Regions from separate parts of the Streptomyces sp. NPDC048257 genome, predicted to be linked through region 1. Evidence: riboswitches for the same ligand, from Rfam matches in the RefSeq annotation. Region 1 holds a riboswitch; the other holds the start of a gene.
The links. A riboswitch is a leader RNA that binds a small molecule or an ion and turns the genes downstream of it on or off. The one in region 1 is predicted to bind glycine.
Positions count from the first base shown of each region.

Region 2: it holds a riboswitch for glycine, as region 1 does, so the genes downstream of both, gcvT (glycine cleavage system aminomethyltransferase GcvT) here and gcvP (aminomethyl-transferring glycine dehydrogenase) in region 1, are expected to answer to the same signal.

Region 1 covers NZ_JBICZI010000025.1:88,061-94,061, forward strand. Annotated here, with positions in the region: gene gcvP (aminomethyl-transferring glycine dehydrogenase) at 1-2,497, opposite strand, end outside; glycine riboswitch at 2,694-2,792, opposite strand; gene ACGFZK_RS31860 (PRC-barrel domain-containing protein) at 2,906-3,271, shown strand; gene ACGFZK_RS31865 (DNA polymerase IV) at 3,374-4,801, opposite strand; gene ACGFZK_RS31870 (MerR family transcriptional regulator) at 4,845-5,483, opposite strand; gene ACGFZK_RS31875 (bifunctional nuclease family protein) at 5,664-6,001, opposite strand, start outside.
Region 2 covers NZ_JBICZI010000004.1:87,092-93,092, forward strand. Annotated here, with positions in the region: gene ACGFZK_RS11000 (enhanced serine sensitivity protein SseB) at 1-325, opposite strand, end outside; gene ACGFZK_RS11005 (AAA family ATPase) at 422-1,078, opposite strand; glycine riboswitch at 1,285-1,388, shown strand; gene gcvT (glycine cleavage system aminomethyltransferase GcvT) at 1,561-2,676, shown strand; gene gcvH (glycine cleavage system protein GcvH) at 2,778-3,158, shown strand; gene glyA (serine hydroxymethyltransferase) at 3,174-4,430, shown strand; gene ACGFZK_RS11025 (L-serine ammonia-lyase) at 4,786-6,001, shown strand, end outside.

The DNA.
Region 1 (6,001 bases):
CGTCCACGCTCACGCCCGTGGACTTCGACAGCGGGCGCAGGTCGATGATGCACTCGTGCGCGACCAGGTTGCCCGGGCCGGTGTAGAGCACCGGGTAGTGCGGCTCCAGGCGCTTGGCGATGTAGTTGGCGCCGAGCACCGCCACCTGGGTGGCGCGCTTGAGGCCCTCGCCGCCCATGAGGCGCACGTACGACCAGGAGATCGGCAGGATGCCCGCCGAACCCCACGGAGCGGCCGAGATCGGGCCGACACCCGTCTCCGGGCCCGCGGTGGGCTGGAGCGGGTGGTTCGGCAGGTACGGGGCCAGGTGCGCCCGGACACCGACCGGGCCGACGCCCGGGCCGCCGCCGCCGTGCGGGATGCAGAAGGTCTTGTGCAGGTTCAGGTGCGAGACGTCGCCGCCGAAGTGACCCGGCTTGGCCAGGCCCACCAGGGCGTTCAGGTTGGCACCGTCGACGTAGACCTGGCCGCCCGCCTCGTGCACCTGGGCGCAGATGTCGGCGACGTGCTCCTCGAACACACCGTGCGTCGAGGGGTACGTGATCATCAGGACGGCGAGCTCGTCGCGGTGCTGCTCGATCTTGGCGCGCAGGTCGGCCGCGTCCACCTCGCCGTCGTCGGCGGTCTTGACGACGACGACCTTCATACCGGCCATCACGGCGCTGGCGGCGTTGGTGCCGTGCGCGGAGGACGGGATCAGGCAGATGGTGCGCTGCTCGTCGCCGTTCGCGCGGTGGTAGGCGCGGACGGCCAGCAGACCGGCGAGCTCACCCTGGGAGCCGGCGTTGGGCTGGATGGAGACCTTGTCGTAGCCCGTGACCTCGCAGAGACGTTCCTCCAGCTCGGTGATGAGCGTGAGGTAGCCCTCGGCCTGCTCCACCGGTGCGAAGGGGTGCAGCTGACCGAACTCGGGCCAGGTCACCGGCTCCATCTCGGTGGTCGCGTTGAGCTTCATGGTGCAGGAGCCCAGCGGGATCATGCCGCGGTCCAGCGCGTAGTCCTTGTCCGAGAGCTTGCGCAGGTAGCGCAGCATCGCGGTCTCGGAACGGTGCTGGTGGAAGACCGGGTGCGTCAGGTACGCGTCCGAGCGCAGCAGGCTCTCCGGCAGGGTGTCGGCCGTGGCCTCGTCCAGCGCCTCGATGTCGGCGGTGACACCGAAGGCGGCCCAGACGGCCTCGACGTCGGCGCGCAGGGTGGTCTCGTCGCAGGCGACGGAGACGAGGTCGGCGTCCACCTGGAAGAGGTTGACCCCGCCCTCGCGGGCGGCGGCGACGACCTCGGCCGCACGGCCCGGAACGCGCGCGGTGATCGTGTCGAAGAACGAGCCGTGCACGATCTCGACCCCGCCGGCCGTCAGACCGGCGGCGAGCAGGGCAGCGTAGCGGTGGGTGCGGCCGGCGATCGTCCGCAGCCCGTCCGGGCCGTGGTAGACGGCGTACATGCCGGCCATGACGGCGAGCAGCACCTGCGCCGTACAGATGTTGCTGGTCGCCTTCTCGCGGCGGATGTGCTGCTCACGGGTCTGCAGCGCCAGGCGGTACGCCTTGTTGCCGTCCGCGTCCACGGAGACGCCGACGAGGCGGCCGGGCAGCGAGCGGGCGTGCTTGTCCTGGACTGCCATGTAGCCGGCGTGCGGTCCGCCGAAGCCCATCGGGACGCCGAAGCGCTGGGTGGTGCCGACGGCGATGTCCGCGCCCAGCGCGCCCGGGGAGGTCAGCAGGGTCAGCGCGAGCAGGTCCGCGGCGACGGCGACGATGGCGCCGAGGCCGTGCGCCTCGTCGATGAGCGGCTTGATGTCGCGTACGGCGCCGGAGGCACCCGGGTACTGGACCAGGACGCCGTAGATGCCGCGCTCGGCGATCTCGGCCGGGATGCCGGCGGACAGGTCGGCGACCACGACCTCGATGCCGATCGGCTCCGCGCGGGTCTCGATGACGGCGATGGTCTGCGGCAGGGCGTCGGCGTCCACCAGGAAGACGTTGCCCTTGGCCTTGCCCACGCGGCGGGCCAGCGTCATGGCCTCGGCGGCCGCGGTGCCCTCGTCGAGCAGCGAGGCGCCCGAGGTCGGCAGCCCGGTCAGGTCGGCGACGACCGTCTGGAAGTTCAGCAGCGCCTCGAGGCGGCCCTGGGAGATCTCCGGCTGGTACGGCGTGTACGCCGTGTACCAGGCCGGGTTCTCCATGACGTTGCGGAGGATCACCGGCGGGGTGAAGGTCCCGTAGTAGCCGAGACCGATCATCGGGGAGAGGACCTGGTTACGGTCGGCGAGCGAGCGCAACTCGGCCAGCACCTCGGCCTCGGTGAGCGCCTCCGGGAGGTCGAGCCCCTCGGCGGTCTTGATCACATCCGGGACCGCGGCGGCGGTCAGTTCGTCCAGGGAGCCGTAGCCCACCTGGGCGAGCATCTTCGCCTGCGCCTCGGCATCCGGGCCGATGTGGCGCTGTTCGAAGGGGATGCCTCGCTCCAGCTGGGAGAGCGGAATGCGGTTGGCGGTCATGAACGGAGGCCTCCTGGTCGTATGACCTGCGAGGGGCACCACGGCGCGGGCACCCGGACGGCCTCCCCCTCTGTCATCTGCACCTGAGAGTTTCACCGGAGTCACGGGGGTCTCCCGAGAGATCCGGCTTTCACCGTCGGTGAGGAGGGGGACCGGCACTTCGTGCCCGGTACCCGCACCTGCTTTCCAGAGTGGCCTCATCCGTGCGGTACGTATGCCTGAGAGATTCCGGGGAGGATTTGCTCCTTCGGCGCCTCCGTCTCGTTCACTCGGAGGACTCTCCCGCACAGGGTCGACAGCCGTTCACCAGCGTACCAGCGAGGTTCTGGACCCTCCCCCGAGTGGCCTCCGCTGCTGATATGCACTTCTGTAGTCATTACGGAGCAGTTGCGACCTTTTGGAGGGACCGTGCAGACCGACATCGATCCGCGCAGCCTGATCGGCCGCAAGGCGTTCGACCGCAATGGCACCAAGATCGGCACCATCGACGAGGTCTACCTCGACGATGCCACAGGTGTCCCGGAGTGGGCCGCGGTCCGGACCGGGCTCTTCAGCCGGGACGCCTTCGTCCCGCTGGAGCCGAGCGAGCTGGTGGGCGACACCCTCCGGGTGCCCTTCGAACGCTCCCTCATCAGGGACGCCCCGGACTTCGGTGTCGGGCGCCACCTCTCCCCCGAACAGGAGCTGCAGCTCTACCACCACTACGGCCTGGACACGACCCTCCCCTCGGACTTCCACCGCGACTTCGGCCGCCTGGCGGGTGACGAGAGCTAGGGGGCGTCTTGTCGGGTCGGGCCGGATCAGGGAGCGGTGCCTGGTGCGGCGTGCGGGCGTGCGGGCCGGGTGACGCGAGCCCGGCCTGATCGGCAAGGCCCCCTATGCCGAGTCGGGGATACCGGGCGGATCGGCCTGCTCCTGTGCGTCCCCCACGAGCGGCAGCGGATCGGACGGCTCCAGATCGGGGTCGTCCACCCGGAAGGTCCGCACCCGGCCCGGCTCCGATCCGGGCTGCTCGAACCGCACGGTCACCCGCCCGACCCCGCTGCCCTGCACCCATCCGGGCCCGTACACGGCGTGCCGGACGTCGCTCCCGGCCGGCCAGCGCCGCTCGGGAGCCGGCTCCGGCTCCCCGGGCGGCTCAACCGCCTCCTGGGCCCCGGTGGCCCCAGCAGCCCCCGTGCCCCCGTCCGGCGCCGGCTCGGCCGCCCCCCCGTCCTCGTCCGGCTCAGCGGCGAGCGACTGCGCGAAGAGGTCCTCCTGCGTGTAGTCCGCCAGCCCGGTCACGCTCACCCCCAGCAGTCGCACCCCGCCCGTGGTGTCCACACCCTCCAGCAGCCGCGCCGCGGCCTCCCGCACCACTCCCGGATCGTCCGTGGGCCCCCGCAGGGTCTCGGACCGCGTCAGCGTGGAGAAGTCGTACCGACGCACCTTGAGCACGATCGTGCGCCCCGAGTGCCCCGAGCCCCGCAGCCGCTGCACGCACCGGTCGGCGAGCCGCTGCACCTCTCCCCGGATCCGTACCCGGTCGTGCAGGTCCACGTCGAAGGTGTCCTCGACCGACACCGACTTCGCGTCCCGCTCCGCGACCACCGGCCGGTCGTCCAGCCCCAGCGCCATCCGGTACAGCCCGGCACCGGCCGAGCGGCCGACCATCCGGACCAGCTCGTCCTCCCCCGCCTCCGCCAGCTCCCCCACCGTGGTGATCCCGGCCCGGCGCAGGTGTTCGCCCGTGGCGGGCCCCACCCCGGGCAGGGTCCGCACCGACATCGGCGCGAGCAGCTCGCGCTCCGTCCCCGGTTCGATCAGCAGCAGCCCGGCCGGCTTGGCCTCCTCGGAGGCCACCTTGGCCAGCATCTTCGACCCGGCCAGCCCCACCGACCCGCTGAGCCCCGTGGCGGCCCGGATGTCGGCCCGCAGCCGTTCCCCGGTCTCCCGTGCGGTCTGCGAATCGAAGGCGACCCCGCCCGCCTCCAGGTCCACGAAGGCCTCGTCCAGGCTCAGCGGCTCCACCAGCGGCGACAGTTCCCGCAGCATGGCCATCACCACGTCGCTGACCTGCCGGTAGAGGCTGAAGCGGGGGATCAGGTACGCGCCGTTCGGGCAGAGCCGCCGCGCCTGCCCCATCGGCATCGCGGAGTGCACCCCGAACCGCCTGGCCTCGTACGAGGCCGTGGCGACGACGCCACGCGGCCCGAGCCCGCCGACGATGACGGCCTTCCCCCGCAGGCTCGGCTTCGACGCCTGCTCGACGGAGGCGTAGAAGGCGTCCATGTCCAGATGCAGGATGGTCGGCGCGGCTCTCACGGCCCGATGCTGCCCTACGCCACTGACAACGCCTCGGCTCGGGTCACACGGCCCGGTTGCGGCGGGCGGCCAGCTCGTCCGTCGGGTTGTGCCGCACCAGGGTCTCGCCGGTGTCCACCCGCTCGCCGTGCAGCTGCGCCAGCGCGCTCTCGACGTCGCGCCACACCACGCCCACGGCGATGCCGAAGACGCCCTGGCCGCCCTGGAGCAGGCTGACGACCTGGTCCGGCGAGGTGCACTCGTACACGGTGGCGCCGTCGCTCATCAGCGTCATCCGTTCGAGGTCCGAGATCTCGCGGTCCTGCAGGTGCTGCACCGCCGTGCGGATGTTCTGCAGCGCCACCCCGGTGTCCAGGAAGCGCTTGACGATCTTGAGGACCACGACGTCGCGGAAGCTGTAGAGCCGCTGCGTGCCCGACCCGCAGACGGCCCGCACACTGGGCTCCACCAGCCCGGTCCGGGCCCAGTAGTCGAGCTGCCGGTACGTGATGCCGGCCGCGGCGCACGCCGTCGGCCCGCGGTATCCGATCTGCTCGGGCTCCGGGTCACCGCTCACCGGCCCGACGGGCGTCGACTCCGGCTGACGGCGCGCGGAACCGACCGCACCGCCGTGCAGCGGGTACGGCCCAGCCTCACTCCGTGCGGGGGTGCCCCCGGTCGTACCGTCGCCCGTGATCCTCACGCCGACCCTCCGTCCTTGACCTGCCCACCTTGAAGGTAGGCAGTCACCAGGGGTGCGTCAACGATCGCCACACTCGGCACGCCGAGTGATAATCACCCTGAGAGTGGTTTCCCGTATCCCTTTGCGGGGAAAGGCTAATCGAATGGGCTGGAGTTCCCTGGGGACGACGCGGCCGACACCTCACTGCGGGCCGGTACCGAAGTCCTCCGGCGAGATCTGGTCGAGGAACTCGCGGAACTTCTCCACCTCGTCCTCCTGCTCGTCCGGAATGGCGATTCCGGCGTCGTCCAGCACGCCGTCACTGCCGTAGATCGGCGTCCCCGTCCGCAGGGCGAGCGCTATGGCGTCGGAAGGCCGCGCGCTCACCTCGACCCCGCTGGCGAAGACGAGCTCCGCGTAGAAGACGCCCTCCCGCAGATCCGTGATCCGGACCTCGGTGAGCTCCTCGCCGATCGCCTCCAGCACGTCCTTGAACAGGTCGTGCGTCAGCGGCCGGGCAGGGGCCATCCCCTGCTGCG
Region 2 (6,001 bases), on a different contig from region 1:
CCTCGGGGTTCAGGGCGATGCCGAGCTGTGGGGGCAGGCCGCGGGCGAACTCGACGGCGGGAGCCACCGCGAAGTCCATGCCGGGGCCGACGCAGGCGAGGAACTGGGCCTCGGAGCTGTAGACGGGGACGTACGCCGCCCCGCCGATGTCCATGGTGGGCAGGTCGAGGCCGCCGCCCGCCGTCGGGCCGGCCCCGCCCGGCAGCGGTACCCACACCTGGCTGCGCCCGAGGACCTCCAGGATCCGCCCCCCGGCGTCCGGCTGCCCGAGCGCCGCCCCGAGCACCTGCTCCAGCTCATTCCCCGGCCAGCCGCTGCCCTGCATGTGCCCCTGCCCCTGCCTCTGTCCGGTCCCGTGTCCGCGATCCCGCGCGTGTCGTGCCGAGGCTATCGGGCCCGGGCGCGCGCCGTCCGCCGGGGCTCAGCCGTGGAAGTGGATCCCGGTGACGCCGGCGGCCGAGCCGCGGTCCAGCAGGGTCGCCGAGGCACAGCCCGCGGGCGGCCGGCCCGCTTCGGCCTCCCGGAGCAGGCGGGTCACCGCGCCGCGGTGGCGGGCGAAGGCGTACGCGGAGACCCGGCGGCCGCGCGCGGCCTGGCCGGAGAGGGCCTCCTCGGGGCTGCTGTCGAGCAGGAGCAGGTGCAGCGCCCGGCCCCGGCGGCGTGCGGCGGCCGCGAGCAGGCCACGTACCCAGCTCTGGGTGCCGCAGTCGTGGACGACGACGGAGACCCCGGAGCGCAGGATCCGCCACAGCCCCCAGTAGTGCGCGGCGCGCACCAGCGGCCGGTACACCGCGTACGGCAGCGCCGCGGGCATGCGCTGCTCCCAGCGCTCACGGGTGTCCTGGGAGTCGACGGCCCCGCCCTCGGCGGCGACCCGCTTGATCAGCGTGCTCTTGCCGCCGCCGGGCAGGCCGGACACCACGACGATGTCCCCGCGTGCGAAGCCGAGCCGCTGCGGGGTGCGTACGGCAGGTCCGCGCAGGTCACGGACGAGACCGAGCCCGGTGTCGGCCGCCCTCTCGCGCTCGCGCGCGCCGCGCTGCGCCGGCACCGCGTCCACGGTTCCCGTCGTCGTCACCACTCCGAATCTCCGCACAGTGTTCGCCTCCCCCGAATCGGGTCACCAGGACCCTTGCCCACTGAGTGTAAAGAGACGGTAATCCGGCGGCCCCGGTTCCGTTCGCCCTCTTCGGAGGGCCGTACGAACTTTCGGCCCCTGCCGCCCGATCCCGGACAGGGCGTGCAATGATGTGCGCCATCTGGACCAACTGCATACCGGCCGCTTGAATCCGCGCGGGAGAGTCCCGGCACGCCGCAAGGCCGTGCGCGGGCGCCGAAGGAGCAAGAACCTCCCTTGAATCTCTCAGGCCCCGTACCGCGTGGATGAGGCAGATCTGAAAAGCGAGCTGCTGCGCAGCTCCACCCAAGGTGCAAGTCGATGAGACCCGGCGATCTGCTGATCGGCGGAACTCTCGGCGAACCTCTCAGGTTCCGATGACAGATGGGGAGGAACGTCCTCGTCATGTCATGTCGATGCCCTGGGACCCGGGAGCCACACCCATGAGCACTGCCCCCCGCCTGACCGCCCTCGATGCGCTGCACCGTTCGCTCGGTGCGACCATGACCGATTTCGCGGGCTGGGACATGCCGCTGCGGTACGCCAGCGAGCGCGACGAGCACAACGCCGTACGCACCAGGGCCGGTCTCTTCGACCTGTCCCACATGGGCGAGATCACGCTGACCGGCCCGGAGGCCGTCAAGGCCCTCGACCACGCGCTGGTCGGCAACATCTCCACCGTCGGCGTCGGCCGCGCCCGCTACACGCACATCTGTCAGGAGGACGGCGGGATCGTCGACGACCTGATCGTCTACCGCCTCGGCGAGACCGAGTACATGGTCGTCGCCAACGCCTCCAACGCCCAGGTCGTCCTGGACGCCCTGACCGAGCGCGCCTCCGGCTTCGACACCGAGGTCCGCGACGACCGCGACGCGTACGCGCTGCTCGCGGTGCAGGGCCCGGAGTCCCCCGGCATCCTGGCGTCCCTGACCGACGCCGACCTGGACGGCCTCAAGTACTACGCCGGCCTGCCGGGCACCGTCGCGGGCGTGCCCGCGCTGATCGCGCGTACGGGCTACACCGGCGAGGACGGCTTCGAGCTGTTCGTCGCCCCCGAGCACGCCGTGGAGCTGTGGCAGGCGCTGACCAAGGCGGGCGAGGGCGTCGGCCTGGTCCCCGCGGGTCTGTCCTGCCGCGACACCCTGCGCCTGGAAGCGGGCATGCCGCTGTACGGGCACGAGCTGACCACCTCCCTCACCCCGTTCGACGCGGGCCTGGGCCGGGTCGTGAAGTTCGAGAAGGAGGGCGACTTCGTCGGCCGCGCCGCCCTGGAGGCCGCCGCCGAGCGCGCCGCCACCAACCCGCCGCGCAAGCTGGTCGGCCTGATCGCCGAGGGCCGCCGCGTTCCGCGCGCCGGGTTCCCGGTCGTCGCCGACGGTCAGGTCATCGGCGAGGTCACCTCCGGCGCCCCGTCCCCGACGCTGGGCAAGCCGATCGCGATGGCGTACGTGGACGCGGCGCACGCCGCGCCCGGCACGTCCGGCGTCGGCGTCGACATTCGCGGTACGCATGAGCCGTACGAGGTCGTGGCGCTGCCGTTCTACAAGCGGCAGAAGTAGCTCCACGCACCACGTCCGCCGTACGGGAACCCGTACGGCGCCGTCTCAGTACCCAAGACCACAGTTCGTATCCACTCCCCCGCATCCAGGAGAATCAGGTCATGAGCAACCCCGAGAAGCTGCGTTACACCAAGGAGCACGAGTGGCTGTCGGACGCCGTGGACGGCGTCGCGACGGTCGGCATCACGGAGTTCGCGGCCAACGCGCTCGGTGACGTCGTCTACGCCCAGCTCCCCGAGGTCGGCGACACCGTGACCGAGGGCGAGACCTGTGGCGAGCTGGAGTCGACCAAGTCGGTCAGCGACCTGTACTCCCCCGTCACCGGTGAGATCGTCGAGGCCAACCAGGACGTCGTGGACGACCCGGCGCTCGTGAACACCGCCCCCTTCGAGGGTGGCTGGCTCTTCAAGGTCCGCCTCTCGGAGGAGCCGAAGGACACGCTGTCCTTCGAGGAGTACACCAAGCTCACCGCCGGTAACTGACCCCAGGGGACCCTGATGTCTGTACTGAACACCCCTCTCCACGAGCTCGACCCGGACGTCGCCGCCGCTGTCGACGCCGAGCTCGTACGCCAGCAGTCCACCCTGGAAATGATCGCGTCGGAGAACTTCGCTCCGGTCGCCGTCATGGAGGCCCAGGGCTCGGTCCTGACCAACAAGTACGCCGAGGGCTACCCGGGCCGCCGTTACTACGGTGGCTGCGAGCACGTCGACGTCGTCGAGCAGATCGCGATCGACCGGATCAAGGCGCTGTTCGGCGCCGAGGCCGCGAACGTCCAGCCGCACTCCGGTGCGCAGGCCAACGCCGCCGCGATGTTCGCACTGCTCAAGCCGGGCGACACGATCATGGGCCTCAACCTGGCCCACGGCGGTCACCTGACCCACGGCATGAAGATCAACTTCTCCGGCAAGCTCTACAACGTGGTCCCGTACCACGTCGACGAGACCGGCGAGGTGGACATGGCCGAGGTCGAGCGCCTCGCCAAGGAGTCCAAGCCGCAGCTGATCGTCGCCGGCTGGTCCGCCTACCCGCGCCAGCTCGACTTCGCCGCCTTCCGCCGCATCGCGGACGAGGTCGGCGCGTACCTGATGGTCGACATGGCGCACTTCGCCGGCCTGGTCGCCGCGGGTCTGCACCCGAACCCGGTGCCGCACGCCCACGTCGTGACCACCACCACGCACAAGACCCTCGGCGGTCCGCGCGGCGGTGTCATCCTGTCGACGCAGGAGCTGGCCAAGAAGATCAACTCCGCGGTCTTCCCGGGTCAGCAGGGCGGCCCGCTGGAGCACGTGATCGCGGCCAAGGCCGTCTCCTTCCTGGTCGCGGCCTCGCCCGAGTTCAAGGAGCGCCAGGAGCGCACCCTGGAGGGCGCGAAGATCCTCGCCGCCCGCCTGGTCCAGGACGACGTCAAGGCCGTGGGCGTGGACGTCCTCACCGGTGGCACCGACGTGCACCTGGTCCTGGTCGACCTGCGCAACTCCGAGCTGGACGGTCAGCAGGCCGAGGACCGCCTCCACGAGGTCGGCATCACGGTCAACCGCAACGCCATCCCGAACGACCCGCGGCCGCCCATGGTCACCTCGGGTCTGCGGATCGGTACGCCGGCCCTCGCCACCCGCGGTTTCGACGCCGAGGCCTTCACCGAGGTCGCCGAGATCATCGCGCAGGCGCTGAAGCCCGCGTACGACAGCGAGGCCCTGAAGGCGCGCGTCTCCGCGCTCGCCGCGAAGTTCCCGCTGTACCCGTCGCTCTAGCCGGCGGCCCGCCCACGGCAGCGGAAGGGGGCCCGGCCATGTCCTCGTACAGGCCGGGCCCCCTTCCGTCTTCGCCGTCCGGAGCGTGACCTCCCCCACCACTTCCGCCACTGCTTCCCCCACCGCTCCCCCCGCCCCTTCCCCGCCCGGCGGCCGCGGCGCCGTCCCTGCCGGGACGCACGGACCCCGGAGCCCAGACCGGCACCCGCCCGACCGGTCCGCGTCATCCTTCCCACCTCGTCCGGCAGGCGAGACGTTCACCTCCCCGCGTTAAGCTCGTGTGCCGGACAAAATCCGAACAATCCACCTCTCCTGCCCCCTCCCACCCCACGAGCAGACAAGGGAGTCCGCCACCGTGGCCATCTCCGTCTTCGATCTCTTCTCCATCGGTATCGGTCCCTCCTCCTCCCACACGGTCGGTCCGATGCGGGCCGCGCGCATGTTCGTGACGCGGCTGAAGAAGGACGGCGTGCTGGCCCAGACCACCTCCGTCCGCGCCGAGCTCTTCGGATCCCTCGGCGCGACCGGCCACGGCCACGGCACCCCCAAGGCGGTGCTGCTCGGCCTGGAGGGCCACTCCCCCCGCACGGTGAACGTCGAGACCGCCGACGACGAGGTCGAGCGCATCCGCAAGGGCGGCCGGCTGCGGCTGCTGGGCGCGGAGATAGGTGACGTTCACGAGATCGACTTCGACGAGCCGAACCAGCTGATCCTGCACCGCCGTCGCTCCCTGCCCTACCACGCGAACGGCATGACGCTCTTCGCGTACGACAGCGCCGGCAACCCGCTGCTGGAGAAGACCTACTACTCGGTCGGCGGCGGCTTCGTCGTGGACGAGGACGCGGTCGGCGAGGACCGGATCAAGCTCGACGACACGGTGCTGAAGTACCCCTTCCGCTCGGGCGACGAGATGCTGCGCCTGGCGAACGAGACCGGCCTGTCGATCTCCTCGCTGATGCTGGAGAACGAGAAGGCCTGGCGCACGGAGGAGGAGATCCGCGAGGGCCTCCTGGAGATCTGGCGCGTCATGCAGTCCTGCGTCTCGCGCGGCATGTCCCGCGAGGGCATCCTCCCCGGCGGCCTGCGGGTCAAGCGCCGGGCCGCCGCCACGGCGCGCCAGCTGCGCACCGAGGGCGACCCGATGCTGCACCGCAGCGAGTGGGCGACGATCTACGCGATGGCGGTCAACGAGGAGAACGCGGCGGGCGGCCGGGTCGTGACCGCGCCGACCAACGGCGCCGCGGGCGTCCTGCCGGCCGTGCTCCACTACTACATGAACTTCGTGCCCGGCGCGGACGAGGACGGCGTGGTCCGCTTCCTGCTCGCCGCGGGCGCGATCGGCATGCTCTTCAAGGAGAACGCCTCGATCTCCGGCGCCGAGGTCGGCTGCCAGGGCGAGGTGGGCTCCGCCTGCTCGATGGCGGCCGGCGCCCTCGCCGAGGTCCTGGGCGGCACCCCGGAGCAGGTCGAGAACGCGGCCGAGATCGGCATGGAGCACAACCTGGGCCTGACCTGCGACCCGGTCGGCGGCCTGGTGCAGATCCCGTGCATCGAGCGCAACGGCATGGCGG